Regions from separate parts of the Odoribacter sp. N54.MGS-14 genome, predicted to be linked through region 1. Evidence: riboswitches for the same ligand, from Rfam matches in the RefSeq annotation. Region 1 holds a riboswitch; the other holds the start of a gene.
The links. Region 1 has a riboswitch for cobalamin ahead of WS42_RS08535 (TonB-dependent receptor). Riboswitches for the same ligand answer to the same signal wherever they lie in the genome.
Positions count from the first base shown of each region.

Region 2: it holds a riboswitch for cobalamin, as region 1 does, so the genes downstream of both, WS42_RS03655 (DUF5074 domain-containing protein) here and WS42_RS08535 (TonB-dependent receptor) in region 1, are expected to answer to the same signal.

Region 1 covers NZ_LARL01000035.1:22,346-29,748, forward strand. The annotation lists gene WS42_RS08535 (TonB-dependent receptor) at 1-1,746, opposite strand, end outside; cobalamin riboswitch at 1,801-1,993, opposite strand; gene WS42_RS08540 (glycoside hydrolase family 20 protein) at 2,226-4,553, shown strand; gene WS42_RS08545 (beta-N-acetylhexosaminidase) at 4,571-6,640, shown strand; gene WS42_RS08550 (RNA polymerase sigma factor) at 6,653-7,216, shown strand; partial or broken gene WS42_RS08555 (hypothetical protein) at 7,297-7,403, shown strand, end outside.
Region 2 covers NZ_LARL01000010.1:291-12,910, reverse strand. The annotation lists gene WS42_RS03695 (DUF5018 domain-containing protein) at 1-1,946, shown strand, start outside; gene WS42_RS03690 (cob(I)yrinic acid a,c-diamide adenosyltransferase) at 2,046-2,567, shown strand; gene WS42_RS03685 (ABC transporter substrate-binding protein) at 2,580-3,704, shown strand; gene WS42_RS03680 (FecCD family ABC transporter permease) at 3,701-4,738, shown strand; gene WS42_RS03675 (ABC transporter ATP-binding protein) at 4,741-5,754, shown strand; gene WS42_RS03670 (PKD-like domain-containing protein) at 5,825-6,778, opposite strand; gene WS42_RS03665 (DUF5074 domain-containing protein) at 6,792-8,120, opposite strand; gene WS42_RS03660 (TonB-dependent receptor plug domain-containing protein) at 8,156-10,183, opposite strand; gene WS42_RS03655 (DUF5074 domain-containing protein) at 10,197-11,336, opposite strand; cobalamin riboswitch at 11,375-11,575, opposite strand; gene WS42_RS03650 (hypothetical protein) at 11,795-11,977, shown strand; partial or broken gene WS42_RS03645 (EFR1 family ferrodoxin) at 12,044-12,620, shown strand, end outside.

The DNA of each region.
Region 1 (7,403 bases):
GGCCTCATCGTGTTTACCATACCCCAACTGTTCGGCTATAGCCGGATCGATTCCCCGGTAGTTGATCATATCCCGGATTTTATTGATATATCCGGATACAGAAAACGAAATTCTATTGTGTACGTATTCTGCATTCAGCATAAAATAATCACTTTTCTCGGGTTTCAGGTTAAAATTAGGAATCGTCACCATATCCGTCGTTTTCGCCACATCCGTGGCATACAACTGGGATAAGGTAGGAGTCCGGAAACCGGAGGCATAAGATGCCCGGAAATTCAGGTCGCCCCACTTATAACTCAAGGCAACATTGGGAGTAGCATAATTTTTAAAAAATTCGTTATAGATATACCGCAACCCGACCACAGCCTGAAAATTCTTCCATAACCGGATCTCATCCTGCAGGAAAAGAGCCATCGTATACATATTTTCCCCATCCAGATCATCGGTAGCACTCATCAAAGTCTCTTTCACATACTCCATACCCACAGAAAATTTTTGTGCCTGTCCGAGTTTAAAAATACCTTTTAACGAGCCATTGTAATAATGCACTTTTTTCCGGGTATCTTTCCCCCGGGAAGCTTCTCCGGGCTTACTGACCGAGTCGTAACGCGAAGTAAAATTATCGGAATAAAAATCGGCATCGATATAAGCAGATTTATTGATCATATATTTAGCTCCTGCGCCATAAGTATACGTTTCATGCTCCATATTGTATTTATACACCGATGCCGGCCGGTCGTTCTCCCAATTATAATACGTACCCCTTATCCCCAGGGTGAGACGATCGTTCACCGCATAAGTAAAACGTTGATTCACTGTATTGGAATAAAAGGCAGTCGAAGCTTCCTTATCCGTTGCCTTGTCTTTTTCCGGATTACGATATTTCCGTTTTGTCTCTTTATCCGTCGCATAAGCAGCCTCCAAAGCATTCAATTGCCATCCGTCGGCCTGCAAGCGTTGATAAGAGGTATACGAACCGAATTTACCCTGATTAAAATCTGCATTCACAGCCTCCGAGAAACGCCCCTTACTCCCATAACGGGTATCACTGGAAACCTGCATCACATTCTTCGCATCGTCGGTAATAATATTGATCACCCCTCCTATCGCATCGCTTCCATAAAGCGCCGAGGCAGCACCGTTCAAAATCTCGACCCGCTTGATGTTAGCGACATTGATACGGGAAATCCGGTCATCCCCGGCCAGCCGGCGCCCATTTTCCAACACCAGTATATAATCGTCATTCAGGCCGTTCAAACTCATGGTTGTCCCCATACCGCTCGTCACAAAAGCAAACGAAGCATTCATCTTAGTCAATACTTCTTCCATGGTCGAGAGGTTGGCTTCCCGGATATCCTGAGCCGTAATAACCGATACCGGCACCGGGCTGTCTTTCATCCGCCGGTGTGTTCCCGTTCCGGTGACTACAACCTGACCGATATTGATGTAGCTGTTTTCCAATTGCACAACGACCTGGCTTTCCCCGCTCTTTACCGTAACCGATTTTGGAGCATAACTGACATGAGTCACCCGCAACTCATGGGTTCCTTCGGGCAGATTCCGAAGGATAAACTCTCCTTTAGCATTGGTCGAACAACCCGCAAGACTATGGTCTACCCGGATATTGGCACCATCTACCGGATTCCCGGATTCAACACTCACCACTTTACCGCTGATAGTCGTTTGCGACCATACCTGACCAACGACAAACAACAAAACGATTGTCAGCGCACACCACTTTTTCATTAATGATAGAAAATTAGATATTTAACAATCACATTTCTGACCCCGGAAATGCTTATTTTCTGTATAATTCTGGCAGGTTTCCTGACTTATCCCTGAAAAGCGACCTTCCCATCCTCCATTGGACAGTGGCATAAGAAACTTATCAATTACGGGATTCACAGTAGCGGGCACTATTCCGGATTCTCACCGGATTCCCTTTTATGTAACGGATGAAATCTATTACATCACCAAAATTGCAACAAAGGTAGAAAAAATTAAAAAAATCTCCTGCAACAAACCGGGAAATTATTCAATGAACTACCGGGAAACGCCCAGGAAGCCTACGACTCAGGAACGACAGCCGAACCGAATCCGGTCTTGTTAAAAGCGAAACACCGGTAAAAAAAGAGATGGTGTTTTATATTATTCTCCTATTACTTTGGGCACGTGTTTGCTATTTTATTTGCATGTGTTATTTTTGTAGTTATGAAATGGTTATTATGAAAAATTTATTTAGAACAGTCAGCGTGATTGCTTTAGCCGGCTGGTTTTTAGCGTGTTCAGAGAAAAAGAGTGAACCGTGTTACGAAATTATTCCTGCCCCGCTGGAAATCCGGGAGAATTTTTCAGGCGGGGAATTCGTGTTGGATGATGGCGTGTGTATTGTTTACCCGGGAGAGAACGAGGCAATGCGTCACAACGCTTTGTTTCTGGCGGATTACCTGAAAGCGGCTACCGGACGGGATTACCGGGTGGAAACCGGTTCGCGCGGGAAGAAAAATGTAACGTTACAATTAGATTCGAGTATTAAAAATCCGGAAGGGTACCGTGTGAATGTGTCTGCCAGCGGAGTAGTGATTGCCGGGGCAAGTGAGGCAGGCGTATTCTATGGCATACAAACGTTGCGCAAGGCTATCCCTGTAAAGGCGAACAGTGTTCCCGTATTAACCGCTGTCGGGATAGAAGACGAGCCGCGTTTCGGTTACCGGGGGGTACATCTCGATGTGTGCCGCCATTTTTTCACGGTAGACGAGGTGAAGAAGTTTATCGATATGATGGTTTTGCATAACATGAACCGATTACATTGGCATATTACCGACGACCAGGGATGGCGCATCGAGATAAAGAAATATCCTGAGTTGACAACAGTAAGTTCCCGTCGCACGGAAACGGTGATCGGGCATAATAGCGGTAAATATGACGGTAAGCCGTATGGCGGTTTTTACACGCAGGAGCAAGCACGGGAAATAGTGGACTATGCCGCCGAACGCTATATTACCGTGATCCCCGAGGTCGATTTGCCGGGACATATGCAGGCGGCATTGGCCGCGTATCCGTATTTGGGGTGTACCGGAGGTCCGTACGAAGTGTGGAGAATGTGGGGTGTGTCCGAAGAAGTGCTTTGTGCAGGGAACGACAGCGTGTTGACTTTTATCGATGACGTATTGACAGAAATTATGGAGATTTTTCCTTCCGAGTACATTCACGTAGGAGGAGACGAGTGCCCCAAGGTGAGATGGGAAAAATGCCCGAAATGTCAAGCCCGTATCAAAGCATTGGGTATCAAAGGTGACGACAGGCACACGAAGGAGGAATATTTGCAGAGTTTTATTATTTGCCACGCGGAGAAATTTTTAAATGAACACGGGCGCCGGATGATCGGCTGGGACGAAACACTGGAGGGCGGTTTGGCCCCGAATGCCACGGTGATGTCCTGGCGCGGGGAAGGTGGAGGTATCGAAGCCGCACGCCAACATCATGATGTGATCATGACTCCGGACACTTACTTGTATTTCAATCATTACCAGAGCAAGGATACCGAGGAAGAACCGGAAGCGAATGGAGGTTACTCCCCGCTAGCACACGTGTATGGTTACGAACCCATACCTTCAATGCTCACTTCTGACGAGCAGAAGTTTATCAAAGGCGTGCAGGCGAACCATTGGACGGAATATATCACCACTTTCCCGCAATTACAATACATGGCTTTACCGCGCTGGGCGGCTCTTTGCGAAATTCAGTGGAGCCAACCGGAGAAGAAAGATTACGCTGATTTTCTAGAACGATTGTTGCGGCTGACTCGTTTGTACGATGCCCTGGGATATAATTACGCGAAGCATATATTCGATGTGACGGCAGATTATCGCGTTAACACGAAAAACGGGACGGTGGATATTTTCACGGGCACGATTGACGACGCACCGATTCATTATACGCTGGACGGGACAGAACCCACGGTTCAGTCGCCGGTGACGGCGGGGGTGTTGTCTGTCAGTCAAAGCGGAACGTTTCGGGCGATGGCGGTGCGTCCCTCAGGAAACAGCCGCGTAGTGACGGAAAAGATCACTTTCGGCAAATCGACTTGCAAGCCGATAGTCGCTAACCAGCCCATAAACGAGCAGTACAAGTTCAACGGAATCACGACTCTTGTCGATGGTTTGCAGGGGAATGGCAATTATAAAACGGGGCGTTGGATCGCTTTCCGGGGTAATGATATGGATGTGACGATCGATTTATGCCGGGTTGAGGAAATCTCTTCCGTGACATTTCACAATTGCGTAGAAAAAGGGGATTGGATATTCGACGTGCGTTCCGTGGCCATAGAGGTTTCGGAGGACGGGAAAAATTTTGAGCGCGTGTTTTTCGGGGAATACCCGGAGATGCAGGAATCCGACCGTAACGGATTGTACGTGCATAAGCAGACATTTGCCCCGGTGAAAGCCCGTTACATGCGGATTATGGCTTCTCCCGAGAATGTAATGCCCGATTGGCATCCCGGGAAAGGTTACCCGGCGTTTTTGTTTGTGGATGAAATAGTAGTGAATTAAAGAAAGATTCGGAAGATATGTCGTTTGTACGGAATCTGTTTTTCAGCGTGTTCCTGGGTGTCTGGGGAACATTGTCGGCACAGGAGGAAAGGGTGATTCCTGTCCCGAGGGAAGTACTCCCGGGAACAGGAGAGTTCCGTATATCGGAAGTTACGGCATGGCACACCAATCTGAGTGGAGCGGAGAAGGAAAGTTTAGTCAATTACGCGGCAGCGGAGTTATCTACGGGGAGACAAGAATGGCACGGAAAAGATCATACGGGCAAGGATGTCGTATTTTTTCAAAAAATATCCGATGCGGGCATTCATCCCGAAGGGTATGTTTTGGAAGTTAAACCGGAAATAGTGACGGTATCGGCCTCTACCGCAACCGGTTTGTTTTACGGTTTGCAGTCATTGCTGCAATTGATGAAGCCGGATAAACGGGGAGGCTGGACAGTTCCGGCGGTGACGGTTAAAGACTCCCCGCGGTTCGGGTACCGCGGATTCATGATAGACGTTTCGCGTCATTTCCGCCCGAAGGAGTTTGTCAAGAAGCAGATAGACGCTATGGCCCGTTATAAGTTGAACCGCTTGCATTTGCATTTGACGGATGCCGCCGGTTGGCGTATCGAGATCAAAAAATACCCGAGGCTCACAAGTTTTGCAGCGTGGCGCCCGGAAGCGGAATGGAAGAAATGGTGGAATACTGCCGATGGACGCAAGTATTGCGAGCGGGAGGATCCTGCCGCTCAAGGCGGGTATTACACGCAGGAGGATATCCGGGAGCTGGTGCGTTACGCGGCGGAACGCCATATCACGATAATTCCTGAGATAGAGATGCCTGCCCATTCGGAAGAGGTATTGGCGGCTTATCCCGGTTTATCGTGTGCGGGTGAACCTTATAAGGGGTCTGATTTTTGCGTGGGTAACGAGGAAACGTTTACTTTTCTGGAAAATGTACTTACCGAGGTGATGGCGCTTTTCCCGTCGGAATATATTCACATCGGGGGCGATGAGGCTGGCAAACAGGCATGGAAGAGTTGTCCGAAATGCCGGCGGCGGATGGCGGACGAGGAGTTGAAGAACGAGGATGAATTACAGAGTTATCTGATTTGCCGTGTGGAGAAGTTTTTGAACGGCCACGGGCGTAAGTTGTTGGGATGGGACGAGATCATGGAAGGCGGGTTGGCTCCGAATGCCACGGTGATGGTGTGGCGGGGCGAGGAAGGCGGAGTAAGGGCCGTGAAAGCCGGGCATCGTGTCGTGATGACTCCCGGAAAATTTTGTTATCTGGATAGTTACCAGGATGCACCGCAGTTTCAGCCGGAAGCAAGCGGGGGGTATTTGCCACTGGCTAACGTGTATTCGTATGACCCGGCATCTCCCGCGTTCACAGAGGAAGAGGCGAAATTGATTTATGGCGTGCAGGGCAATTTGTGGGCGGAGTATATCCCTACCGATGAACATTACGAATATATGGCTTATCCCCGTTTGTTGGCTATCGCTGAAGTGGCGTGGAGTGAACCTGCCAACAAGTCATATCCTGATTTTCGCAGGCGGGTATGCCGGGAGATCGGATGGTTGCGTGACCGGGGGTACCATCCTTTTCCCCTGGAGCAAGAGTTAGGGGAACGTCCCGAAGCAAAGGAAAAGGTCGTTCATTTGGCATTGGGGAAACCGGTGGTGTACAATGCTCCTTATAACGAACATTACAAAGCGCAGGGGGATAAGACCCTGACGGATGGCATCCGCGGGGGATGGACGTATTCCGATGGCGCGTGGCAGGGGTTTATATCGCGGGACCGCCTCGATGTAACTATCGACCTGGGGAAGGCCATTTGCATAACTTCCGTGGAGGCAACTTTTATTCAAATGGTGAATCCCGAGGTGTTTTTACCATGCGAAGTGATCGTTTCTTTCTCGACAGACGGGAAGAATTTCGTGGAAGCGAAGCGAGAGGAATACAAGGTATCGAAAGAAAAACCGGTCTGCTTTGGAAACTTCGGTTGGACAGGATGTGCCTCGACCCGTTACGTGCGTTACCAGGCCCGTTCGGACAAGGATTTACGCGGTTGGTTGTTCACGGACGAAATCATCGTGAAGTAAAAATGATAATGTATGGATGAAAACGATATTTTGCTCGTGAAACGGTTAAAGAACCGGGAAGAGAAAGCTTATGTTTTCTTGTTCGAGCAATATTATAACCGTTTGTATCGTTTCGCTGCCAATTATTTACGCGATCCCAAGGCTGCTCATGATATCGTACAGGATTTGTTCATGGATCTTCTCGAAAAAAGCGAGGTACTGAATATAACGACTTCGGTAAAAGCCTATTTGTTTGTGATGGTAAGGAATCGTTGTTTGAATTTCCTCCGGAATTTGAAAATCAAAGACTCGTATATACAGAATGTACTGGAAGCCCATTTGTATTCGGATACCGTAGACGCGATCGATGAAGGCTCCGTGTTGGATGAGTTGCAGGTCATTGTCGATAAGATGCCCCCGGGGATGAAAGAGGTTTTTCGTTTACGTGTCACGGAGGATTACAAATTTAAGGAGATTGCCGAGAAATTAGGAATCTCGGAAAATAGTGCCAAGGTTCAAATGAATGGAGCAATCCGGATGATCCGGGAAAAACTGCCTTACCTGAAAGACCGTCTATTGTTATTTGCTTTATTTTAAATCTTTTCCCCAAAAAGTAATATTTTGTCTTAACTTTTTTCCTTTTTGAAGTGTCTTAATAGAAATTATATCTAAAAATAATGAAAAAGGGGAAAGACGAATCTTTGGAATGGACGCTAATCAAGAAGAGTCTTACTGAAGATTTGACACAAGAAGAACAGGAGCAACTGAATGCCTGGTTGGACAC
Region 2 (12,620 bases), on a different contig from region 1:
AAGGAACTGTGAAGGAAGACTCCCTTACTTCTTTGGCAGCTTTGGCCTCACTGAAAGAGGTTGTCGGGACGGTGACCATAAATCCGACTTATGCCGGAACTTCATTTGCCGGTTTGGAAAATTTGGAGCAGGTTGGTGGATTGGTGATGGGACGTGTAATACAGAATGCAACCATTGGACTTCGGTGGATACGGGAGATCAAATTGCCAAATTTGAAAAAAGTAGCTTCAGAATTGACTTTCAGAGCTGATACCGTTGAAACGTTGAGTTTGCCTGCATTGGAAGAGGTAGGAAGAAATTTGTCGATTCAGATTAAAGATGTGAAAGATATAGATTTTTCGGCCTTATCGGTAATCGGAGAAAATTTATCCATGAAAGTGAACGGTGTCTTGAATGCCCCGGAAAAGTTGACTTTCCCGAAATTAAGTTTGATTGGAAATCAATTAGTATTGAGTAATGTTTATAGGGTGAGAGAGTTAGCTTTCCCGGCATTAAAATCGGCATCTGCTATTAAATTGGAGCAGATGAATGCTGTTGAAACTTTGGACTTCACCCAATTGGAGCAAGTCGCCGATTATTTTGAATTGTGGTGGACGCATCAAGTAAAAGAAATGAATTTTCCTTCAGTAAAATCACTCGGTGGGTTTAAAATTTATTACATTCAAAATTTGGAAAAAGTCAGTTTGGAGTCTTTGACTGAAGTCGGTCTGCGAGGATTCAGTATCGATGCATCTGATAAGATACAAGAGTTGAGTTTGCCTGCATTGACGCGAGTGAAAGGTGATTTTGTTTTAACCAGAATGGCAATAACGGAGGTCAGCTCATTGAGAGCATTGAAGGAAGTGGATGGAAATTTTGATTTCTCCTCGATGAGCGCATTGACGGCTTTCAACGGTTTCCCGAACCTGACAACAGTCGGGGGTAATTTCACCCTGTCCGGTATGGCAATCAGCGAATTAAAGGGATTCGATGCCCTGACCTCTATTGGTGGCTCGTTAAGCCTGAGTAGTTTGAATGAGGTTACTTCGATTGACGCTTTCTCCGCGTTGAAATCCATCGGTTCACAATGTTCGCTCAATGGGCTGAATAAATTACAGGATATTTCTTTACTGGCCCAGTTTAAGGGAGTACATTTGAACAATTGTATTTTAAACAATTTGGATGCCTTGACTTCCTTGGATCTGACCGGTCTCGAAGTAGATGCTCTGCAGATAACCGGGAAAAATGCTTTGACGTTAAAGGGTGGTAAAATCTTGAATACGAATCTGACCATTAACGGGGTACCTGGAATTTCTTTTTCAGGAATCGAAGAGGTGCAGAATGTATCGGTAAGTAATATGCCTGCAACTATTACCGGACGGGTAGAATACAACTTCCCCGGATTAAAGAAAATAGGGACTTTGTCGGTGAGTCAGGCATATGGTGCCAGCCTGGGTGTGCTTCGTTTTCCTGATTTGACAGAGATTAGCGGGAAATTGACCCTTTCCGAAGGATTCGGACAAAAAGTACAGCCGACGGAATTTCCGGTTTTAAGGATAGTGAATAACATGACCTATACCGGAGTCTGTGATGCCCTTCGTTTTCCGGCCTTGGAGGAGGTGACGGGTGAATTGAATATCAAAACCAGCTATGTGAATGGATCTTTTGTGAGCATGTTACAGGAAATCTATACTCCCGTTTTGAAAAAAGTCGGGAAGTTGGTATTGACCACTCATAATAAGAGTCAGGAAAGTTGGTGTAATAATGTCCTGACTAATCTGGATTGTTTTGGAGCCTTGGAAAATGTCGGAGTGATCAATATCGAGTACCAGTTAGGTCTGGTATCTTTTAAAGGATTGGAAAAAGCAATCGGGGGATTGACGGATGATACTTCTTGGGTTGTCGGGCATAATGCTTATAATCCGACTTTCGAACAGGCTAAAAACGGAGAATTGGAACAAAATTGAAGGAAATAATTTACATCGGACGGCTCCCTGCAGCTTTTAGTTGGCAGGGGGCTTTTCGTATTTTGTAAGGAAAGGCATTTTTTGTACTTTTACGCTTCAATGGAAACAAAGGGATACCTTCAGGTTTATACCGGAAACGGTAAAGGTAAGACAACGGCTGCATTCGGTTTGGCGGTACGTGCTTTATGTGCTGGTAAACGGGTGTTTATCGGGCAGTTTGTCAAAAGCATGAAATATAACGAAACCCGGCTGGAAGCCTGTTTCCCCGGGCGGTTGGCGGTCCGGCAGTTTGGAAGAGGATGTTTCCTTGATCACCGGCCCGAAGACGAAGACGTACGCCTTGTCCAGGAAGGACTCCGGGAATGTGCGGCAATACTGGCTTCGGGTGAATGGGACCTGGTCATCCTGGACGAACTGACTATAGCTGTGTATTTTGGTTTGCTCTCCGATAAAGAAATACTGGAAGTCATCGGGCTGCGTGACACAGGGACAGAGGTGGTGATTACCGGGCGTTATGCTTCCGAAGCTTTGCTGGCTTTGGCTGACCTCGTAACAGAAATGCGTGAAGTGAAACATTATTATACCCGGGGAGTATTGTCCCGGGATGGATTTGATCATTGAGATATGGATAGATTGATGCGGTTTTGGTTGCTGGGGCTGTTGTTGGCTCTTGGGGTAGGTTGTAAAAGTAAGCATTCGGCTTCTGCAGAAGACGCTTTGTCCGCGCTCCGGATGGAATATGCCGGGCGGATTCGGATAGATTCGAGTGAACATTATATATTGGTGCGGGTGCAAAACCCTTGGGATACGGCCCGGATTTTACATACCTATGTTTTGGTCGGCCGGGAAACTGAATTGCCGGTAGGATTGCCTGAAGGAACCTTGGTCCGGACGCCGGTGGAAAAAGCATTGGTATATTCTTCGGTACATTGCGGGCTTCTGTCCGAACTGGGGGCAATCGATCGGATTGGTGGAATATGTGATCTGCAATATATCGAAATACCTGAAATACAAAATCGTTGTGCTTCCGGGCGAATGGTCGACGCCGGAAATTCTATGAATCCGGATATTGAAAAAATAATCGACTTTCATCCTGATGCTATCCTGCTCTCCCCTTTTGAAAATAGTGGAGGTTATGGCCGGATTGAAAAATTAGGGATACCGATTATCGAATGTGCCGATTATATGGAGACCTCTCCTTTGGGGCGGTCTGAATGGATGCGTTTTTTCGGTTTGCTTTTCGGGAAACGGCGGCAGGCTGATTCGTTATTCACTGCTGTCCGTGCGGATTATTTACAGCTGTGTGATTTGGTCAAGTCTGTAAATCAGCGGCCGACGGTGATATCTGAATTGAAAAGCGGTTCCGCCTGGTATGTACCCGGAGGAAAAAGCACGACCGGACGGTTGTATCAGGATGCCGGGGCTACTTATATGTGGGCGGAGGACGAACATAGCGGTTCGATTCCTTTGTCTTTTGAAACGGTATTTGACCGCGGGCAGGATGCCGATTTCTGGTTATTCAAATACAACCGGCAACAAGATAAAACCCTGACCGAATTAAAGTCCGACTACGCTTCATATGCCGGTTTCCGGGCCTTTCAAACCGGGCAGGTGTATGGATGTAATTCGGGACAGGTACCTTTTTATACAGAGACCCCTTTTCATCCCGAACGGCTGTTGGAAGATCTGATCCGGATTTTTCACCCGGGAGTGTTACCGGCAGGAGAGTGCCGTTATTTTAAAAGATTGGAAAAATGAAATCTTTACCATCCGGATGGAAATATAGTATCGGTTTGATCGTATCGATCCTTCTGTTGTTCGCGGCGAACTTATGGGTAGGCTCGGTACGTATTCCTGCAGGCGCAGTATGGGATATTTTGTGCGGACATGCCGTAGAACGGGAGAGCTGGCGGTTCATTTTGCTGGAATCGCGTATTCCGCAAGGGATAACTGCTTTGCTGTGTGGAGCAGCCTTGGCTGTCTCGGGGTTGATGTTGCAAACCGTTTTCAGTAATCCGCTGGCAGGACCTTCGATATTGGGGATCAATACCGGGGCTAGCCTGGGTGTGGCCTTGGTGATGTTGCTCGGTGGAGGAAGTATTACTGCCGGGGTTTTCAGTATATCCGGTTTTCTGGCGGTATTGGCCGGAGCTTTTGCCGGGGCTATGATCGTTATGGGAATCTTGCTGTTCTTTTCTGCTTTTACAAAGAATAATTTGATGCTACTTATTATTGGGATCATGATCGGATACATCACCTCCTCGGTGATTTCATTATTGAATTTTTTCTCTACGGCCGAAGGAGTACATTCTTATATGATCTGGGGATTGGGAAATTTCAGCGGAGTATCTTCCGGGCAATTGCCTGTATTTGTCGTTTCGATTACCGCCGGTTTGGTTTTATCGGTCATGTTGATCAAACCTTTGAATGCCTTATTGTTGGGAAACCGGTATGCCGAAAATCTGGGTGTGAATGTGCGGCTTACCCGCAATCTGTTATTGATTGCGACCGGTATGCTGACGGCAATAACAACCGCCTTTTGCGGGCCTATCGCTTTTATCGGATTGGCCGTGCCGCATATTGCCCGCTTGATGCTGGGTACTTCGAACCACAATTCCCTGATGCCTGTGACCTTATTGCTGGGAGGGGCGGTAGCCCTGTTGTGTAATCTGATCAGTGTATTACCCGGCGAAACGGGGATTTTGCCATTGAACGCCATCACTCCCGTTTTGGGTGCTCCCGTCATTATCTATATTCTGGTCAAACAGCGTAAAATTCAATATTTCAATTGATTATGGAGACTTTACCTGTAATTGCAGCCCGTCAATTGGCTATCGGCTACTCTCATGGTAAGAACGGTTCTACAGTGGTACACCGGGATCTGTCTTTCGATTTGTGGGCGGGAGAGTTGACTTGTCTGTTAGGTCCTAACGGGGCAGGCAAATCTACTCTGTTGCGTACTCTTTCGGCTTTTCAATTGCCTTTGGAAGGTGAATTATGGCTTGAAGGACGTCCGCTGAGGGATTATTCCGAACGGGAAAAATCGCGCAAGATCGGCGTCGTACTGACCGATAAGACACAGGCCGGCGGATTGACCGTATATGAACTGGTAAGCTTGGGGCGTCAGCCCCATACCGGATTCTGGGGCCGTTTGAACCGGGAAGATCATAAGCTCGTCGAAGAGGCTCTTACGGCAGTGGGAATATCCCATAAAGCTACAAATTACGTGGCCGAATTGTCGGACGGGGAACGGCAGAAAGTGATGATCGCCAAAGCATTGGTGCAGGAATGTCCGTTGATTTTGCTCGATGAACCCACAGCTTTCCTGGATGTGGTAAGCCGTATCGAGATCATGACTTTATTGCATACCATTGCCCGCGAACAACATAAGACCATTCTGCTGTCTACCCACGATATCGACCAGGCACTGATCCAGGCCGACCGGCTGTGGTTGCTCGCGCCTGGAAAAGGATTGCAGTGTGGCGTTACGGAGGATATGGTCTTTAACGATGGACTGGACTGTTTGTTCGATCACCGGAAAATATGTTTTGACCGGGGACGTGGGGGCTATTTCCCCATCGTACAGGATTATCAGGAAGTTGTCGTCAGGACGGACGATCCCTGCCTTTGGCATTGGTGTGTCAATGCTCTGAATCGTTTTGGTTATTCCGGTCTGCCCGGAAATGCCGATAGAAAAAATTTACCCGTATTGACGGTTATTTCCCCGCATGAAATGAGTTGGGAAAAAAATGGAATGTCTACTATACTGACTTCTTTCGAGGACTTGACCGGATTATTGAAAAAATGACCGGGAAGGTTTTTGAATAAAAAGAAAACGGTGCGCATCAGTTTTTACCTGTTGGCACCGTTTTAACTTTTTATTTATTTGCTTCTGCAGCTTTGATCAATCGGGGGATGGGGGATACATTGACCATAGACGTGTAATCGATGGGAGAAAGTGTCCATACATCCCAGGAGAGATTTTCAAGTTGGCGATTGTCGACAAATGTCTGAGAATATTCAAAGTCGGCAGCTGTCGGCACCTGATTGCCCGAACCGAGCCAGTAGGTGGTATAGGCATCGTTCGATCCCATCCAATAATCGGCTGCATCTAACGGTTTCAATTCGTCAGAATCGTATTCGGAGAGTTCGTAGAGCCCGTTTGTAAAATCAGCTTGTGTCAGATGTAAAGTAGAACTTTTCAGTTCGATTTTACCGTCGTTATTACCGTCATAACCGAATCCTTTGATATAATTTCCTGATAAGGCGACATAAAGGCGGGGATCGTTCTTGGCAATAGCTTTGAGCATATCGATTCCTGTAAGAGTTTCCGTTTTATTCCAACGATATCCCCAGGCAATGAAAAAAACTTCCTGGTCTGCCGGTTCTTGTGGATGCTCCCCTGTAACCCATTGAATGGCAAAGACCGAGGTGTTTTCTCCGTTACCGGTCCAATTTTTCAGATCGGAGATCGCGAACCGATTACCGTTGACCTTCAGAAATAAGGTGTCGGAATCCTTGCCGTCCTGATTGGTTGCGGTCAGGATAATTTCAAAACTACCGGGGTCCTGAGAGGTGAAACGATAGATTGAGTCTGTGGAAACCGTTTTTTTGTTCAGTTGCCACTGGAAAGTGGTCTGTAACGGATTGTTCAGAATCGCTTTTAACTCGATCGTTTCACCCGGTAAACAGGTGGTTTGCCCACTTGGATTTCCGATAGAAACCTGAGGCGGAGTAGGAAGATACGGATCTTTTTTGTTGTCGTCACTACAGGAGGTCGATAGACCTGTAAGCAGACTCCAGAATAGAAATAAAGAATAGTATTTTTTCATTTACAAAATTCTTTTATTGAAAATTATAAGTAAAGAATGTTCCGGCTGGATAATTGGTATGATTCTTATAATTGGCGCTCAATTTCGGTTCGGTTTCGCTGAAATCGAATACACTGATGTGGTTGATCAGACGGTCGTTACCCCATCCTTTGATTGTATTCAGATAGACTTCGCCTGTAACCGGATTGACGGCTATGGTATTGTAAACACTAGTTGTTGTCACTATGTTTGCCGCATCGACCATCAGATCCGTCTGGTTTTTACTAAAAATGTGACGATAGATTTTGGTACCTGTGCCGTTCATGTACAAAGTATCTCCTTGTGCTGTAATACACGGAGTAGAAGTGTATGAGGCCGACTGAGTGCTAATGGCATCTCCCGGTAAAGTATTGGTTTTGATAATAGTATAATTTTGGGCATCGACCTTAGAGATTTCCCCGGCCGAAGTGGATACCCACAAGTTACCGTCCGACGATTTGACGACTCCTCTGACCGGATCATTGAATTCTATCGATTTGGAGATTTTGTTTTTTCCTTTTTCGATCACAAGGACGTTATTTCCTGCTGCAGCGAATATTTTCCCTTCCGTTACAGCCATGGTATTCTTATTAGCCCTTTCAGCTCCCTCGATGAGAAAGAGTTCGCCGCTGGATGGGTGGAATACCTTAATTCCTTCGTTGTCGCGCAGATAGATATCGTCGTCTCCCAGTACGGCAACATGAGTCGGACTGCTTACTTTATCTTCCAGTTCGGTCTTATAGCCGGCTTCTTTTTTCAGGGTTTCTGCATTGGCAACGATAAGATAACCGTCGTCTCCGCTTTTTTGTGAAATGATATACAGTTTGTTGTTGGCGATAAATAAGTCTTGGGAAAGAAGGCTCAGCATGCTGCCGTTTGCTTTGTAATAGGCACTGTCCGTGAGAATACCTTTCGGGCTGATGAATATCAATGTAGAAGGATCGGCCTGGTAACCTTCATTTAAAACAAAAGTACCGTATTTGTATTTACCGTACACTTCGATGGATGTTGTGGCAGAAGTCACTCCATCGGCATTGGTCGCGGTTAATTTAACATCGTAGGTCCCCAATTCGTTCATTTTGAAAGTAAATACTGTATCCTTAGAGACTTCATTTCCTTTGACGGACCAGCTCAGTGTGGTTGGCAGCGGACTTTCTACTTTCGCTTTCAGTACGATAGAGTCTTCCTGAGGCATTGCGAACACTCCGTTTACACTCTCGATAGATACTTCGGGAGGAACCGGATATTTGTCGTCATCGTCACATGATGCGAATATTCCTGCTAACAGGAGGCAAACTAAAAGCGTAAAATTAAATTTTTTCATGGTTTCTATTTATTTAAAGGATTTATATGATTCAATTAAAATTCGAATAAAAGCGAGAACAAGCAATTACGCAAAGGCATGGGATAATATTGGGTCGACTCATAGTAGGTATCGAACAGGTTATCTATCCGCATCTGAGGGGTTAGGCTTGTCCCATTCCGGAAGGAGTAGCGGTAACCGAGCAAGAGGTTATGTACGGAATAGGGATCCGTGGCATATGATTCGTCGGTAGTAATGAAACGCCGGCCGGTGTAAGTCATCTGCCAGACGAAAAAAGCATCTTTATAATCGATATTCCAGCGCAGATTCCACTTGAATCGCGGTACATATGGAATTTGCCGCATATAGGCGTTGTCGTCTACGTGTTGTTTCTTGCGGGTCCGGGATTGTGACCAGCTGTAATTACCCGAAAGAGAAGATACGAGTTCCCCGTAGTGGAAAGTGGTTTTTCCATAAAGTTCCACGCCATAGGAACGTACGTTTCGTTTGTTTTGCGGAGTCCACACCCATTGGTTTCCGTCTTTGGGGAGCCAAAGGATCCAGTTGTCGATGTTCATTAGATAACCGGAAACTTCGGCATCGAATAAGAGATGTTTGTTTATACTCTTCCGGTAAGAAATAGAAGCATCGTAAGAATACCCCTCTTCCGGCTTTACATCCGGATTACCGCCGGGGCGCCAATATAGGTCGTTCATACTGGGGAAACGATAATTATAAGCAGTACTTCCTTTCAATTTTAATTCTTTTTTCAATAGATTGAATACTATTCCTGCCGACCAGGTGGATACATTCCGATTGTCGTTATGTTCGAACATATATTGTCCGTTGATCATCATCCACCGGATAGGCGTCCACAAAGCGGAAGTTTGCCAGGAGAGTATGTTACGGTGGTGGCTGAAAGGGGATTCCACCTGAGGAATATCAAAATCGATACCGTCGAGCGTATATTTCGATGAGTCGATGTCTATGTAGCTACTCACCCGGATCAGGTCGTGAGAATAGGTTAACGTCGTGTTGAGAATAAGCTTATCGGTCGGGGAGTACGTATAATCGGCCACGACCTGTGCCGTGTTAGAGCGGTTTTTGTTTCCCTTGGGATCGAATAAACCTCCGTCATACCGGATATCGTAAGTTTGGCAGAAATACAGCCAGGCAGCCTTTACATGTAATTCATGGATACCCCGGCTGAAATCGAGTCCGGCATATCCCCGGAAATTATTTTCCTCCTGATCCTCCTGGGAGCGGTTGACTACACCGAGCGGTTGGGGGAGGTTACGGTAATTTTTCTGATACCAGGCGACAGCTGTCAGGCGGGTGTAGGGAGATACTCTGAAATAGCCTTCCTGCATAATTCCGAATTGAGAGTAAGCGGCATCCTGCCTTTTTTCACGGAAAGGAGTATTGGTCAGCACTTTATTCAGATAGGTATAGTCGTTGTCGGAATGCTGATAATATAATCGTGTCTTTGAAGCCGATTTATTACCGCTTATATTCGCCTGTCCACCGACGGTATATGTGTTGTACGATCCATACTCTGCCAGTACCCGTCCATTTACGCCTCGGTTCCAATCGGTGTCTGTGAATAAATTCACACTACCTCCGATAGCTCCGGTACCGTTTTTTACATGGCTGCTGCCATAGTACAGGTTGATGTTATCTGTAAAAAAGACCGGGATCTGTGAAAAATCGAAAGTACCCGATAAAGGAGGTGTGATATTGATCCCGTTCCAGTTTACCCGTGTTTGGGAAGCGCTGGTTCCACGGAAAGAAGCTGTCGATAATGCTCCTGTTCCCAGACTCTTGATGTAAATAGAGGTATGGTCGGTCAGGAGTTCGGCCAGCGAGCGGGTTTTGTTGGCTTGTAAAACGGCTGGAGAAATATGGGTTACCCGGGCTCCTGCGTTTGCCTCGTTGGCGTGTTGTATACGTTGGCGGATGACCTGCACGGTGTCTAATGTGCCGTATAGGGTGATCGAATCCCGGGATTGGGCAGGAGTGCGGAATCCCGACCCAAGGAATATGCCGAGGTATAAAATGAAGATCAGACTCTTGTATAGGTTCATGTCGCTAGGCTAATTAGGGGAAATACACTTGGCTAGGATAGATACCGACTCGAAAATTCCGGATGGAACCGTCTTTTTTGTAATTCCGGATATAACCGCGTTGTGCACTGTAATCCAGACAGTCACATAGATAGACCTCTCCTTGCGGACTGACTGAAAACCCATACATCATATCGATTCCGGGAAGATCGAGGTAGTGTTCGAATTCTCCCGTGCCGACATTCATCCGGTAAACACTTTGGACAGAGGTAATCCCTGCTGCCGTGTTACTTTTACAGGTTTTGACGTTGAAATAAATCCAGTTCAGTGTAGGATCGATATCCGTGCGATTATAGGTGATTGTACCGATTACGTCTCCTGCTTGTGGATTTGCCTTTTCACTGATGGGAAGGATATAAGAGACCTCGACTTTTTCTTGGTGGGGGTCGATACAAACCAATTCTATTCCGCAGACTCGATTTCCCTCTCGGATGTTCATCAAGGCCCATACTCTTTGGTATTTATCGACCAGCATCCGGCAGGTTTTGGTATTTTCGTCGTTTTTTACTTCCGGGATGACCCGGACAGCTTTTTTGCTGATATTGTCGGTATCGAAGACATATATTCCGCCGGTAGTCATTCCGAAGATTTTATTATCTACCGTTACCAGATATTCGACCGATCGCGGTATGGAGATATATTCCAGAGGTTCGCCATAAGGTTCCACAGTCCGGATACGCACCAGTTGTCTCTCCAAATCGGATACGATAGCTTCTGTCGGGGAAATGGCTACGATCTGGCGTGGAAATCCCGCTTGGGTATAGAGGATTGTACCGACGGAACCGAACGTTTCGGGATCTATAACCTCGATTTTTTTGGAGTTGTCCAAAGTCACAAAATATTTACCGTTGATCTTGGTGATGGATTGGGCCACATCACCAAGCGGTCGGTGATTCACTTCCCGGAAAATATCCGGAATGACTGATCCGTCTTTGTTTAAAACGGAGATACCGCCCATATTCTGATTGATTCCCCCTTCATTGAGAACAAGGGCTTCGATATTACCTTGGCTCACCGGCCCGTAGGGATAATCCGTTCCTGCGGAATCACAGGCTGTGAATAGCCCTGCTATTACGGCAAATATGAAAAAACAGAGAATTTTTTTGAATAGCATGATTTACTGACGTTTATGTTCTTCTTCCCTTTGAACGTTAAACAATGAATCACGTGGCAGGTCTTCTGACTTGTTTCCTTTTCGGTTTCCTTCCCATTCCGAATGAGGAACAGTGGATAAAGCACGTCCGAAAAGTGTTATGAAACTTACAGCAGTGGATCTGTTCAGGATTTACACCTGATTCCCTTTTCATTGCCGGACGAGACAACGATCCGGCAACTCCACGCAATTTTTACGTGACGGCAAAGATATATAAATCATTTTATAAGGGAAATGATATTTTGTGAATGTTTGTTAGTCCACAGGGACGGAGGCAATACTTTGTGCTGAACGGTTACTTTGGGAAAAACCTTTAGAATTTCTTTAAAATCGGGCTTTTATCCTTGTACAGGCAATGAAGTAAAACCTGTTCTGAACGGAAAACATGTCAAACCGATTATTTCAATGATGAAAACAAGATGGATTATCTCTTTTGCCCGACTTCCTGTTTCTGTGAAAAATCCAAATGCGCCCCTGTCGAAGGGAATATCGTGCCGGAGTTGATCGGTACGAATAATAGCGATAAGCAGATTTGGGAATTAGATGATATATGCAAATTATTCAAAATTAATAAACATGATTTATTGGTTTTACCGGAATAAAATTGCAGCTTTGTTCGGGATTGATCGGGTGGGAAAGATTTTGACAGACAGTTTATCCGATACTTTATGAAAATAGAGAAAGTACATGCGGTCTATTTTAGTCCGACAGGCACAACTAAAACAGTGATTACCCATTTGGTAAAATGTATCACTACGTTATTACCGGAAGTCGTGACGGAAGTGAAAGACTTTACGTTGCCGTCGGGGCGGAAGAAAGTGCCTGATATTCGGGAATCGGAGTTGGCTATTGTCGGTCTGCCTGTTTACGCCGGCCGTTTACCGAATCTGTTATTGAACTACTTGACCACCTGGCAGAGTAATGGGGCCTGGGCGGTACCTGTTGTGGTTTATGGGAATCGGTCCTATGGGAATGCGCTCATCGAACTGTATGATATTTTAAGATATAGAGGGTTTCATCCGATAGCTGCTGCGGCTTTTGTCGGTCAGCATTCTTTCACGACCCGGTTGGCTACCGGGCGTCCCGACCGGGAAGATCTGGAAAAGGCAGAACAGTTTTCGGCAGAGATCGTGAGAAGAATATTGCAACCAGGAGAATTTACCGGAATAAAGATTCCGGGACAAGGGGCTCCTGATTACGGTGGGTATTATAAACCCAAAGGAAGGGATGAAGAGGTGGTGAATT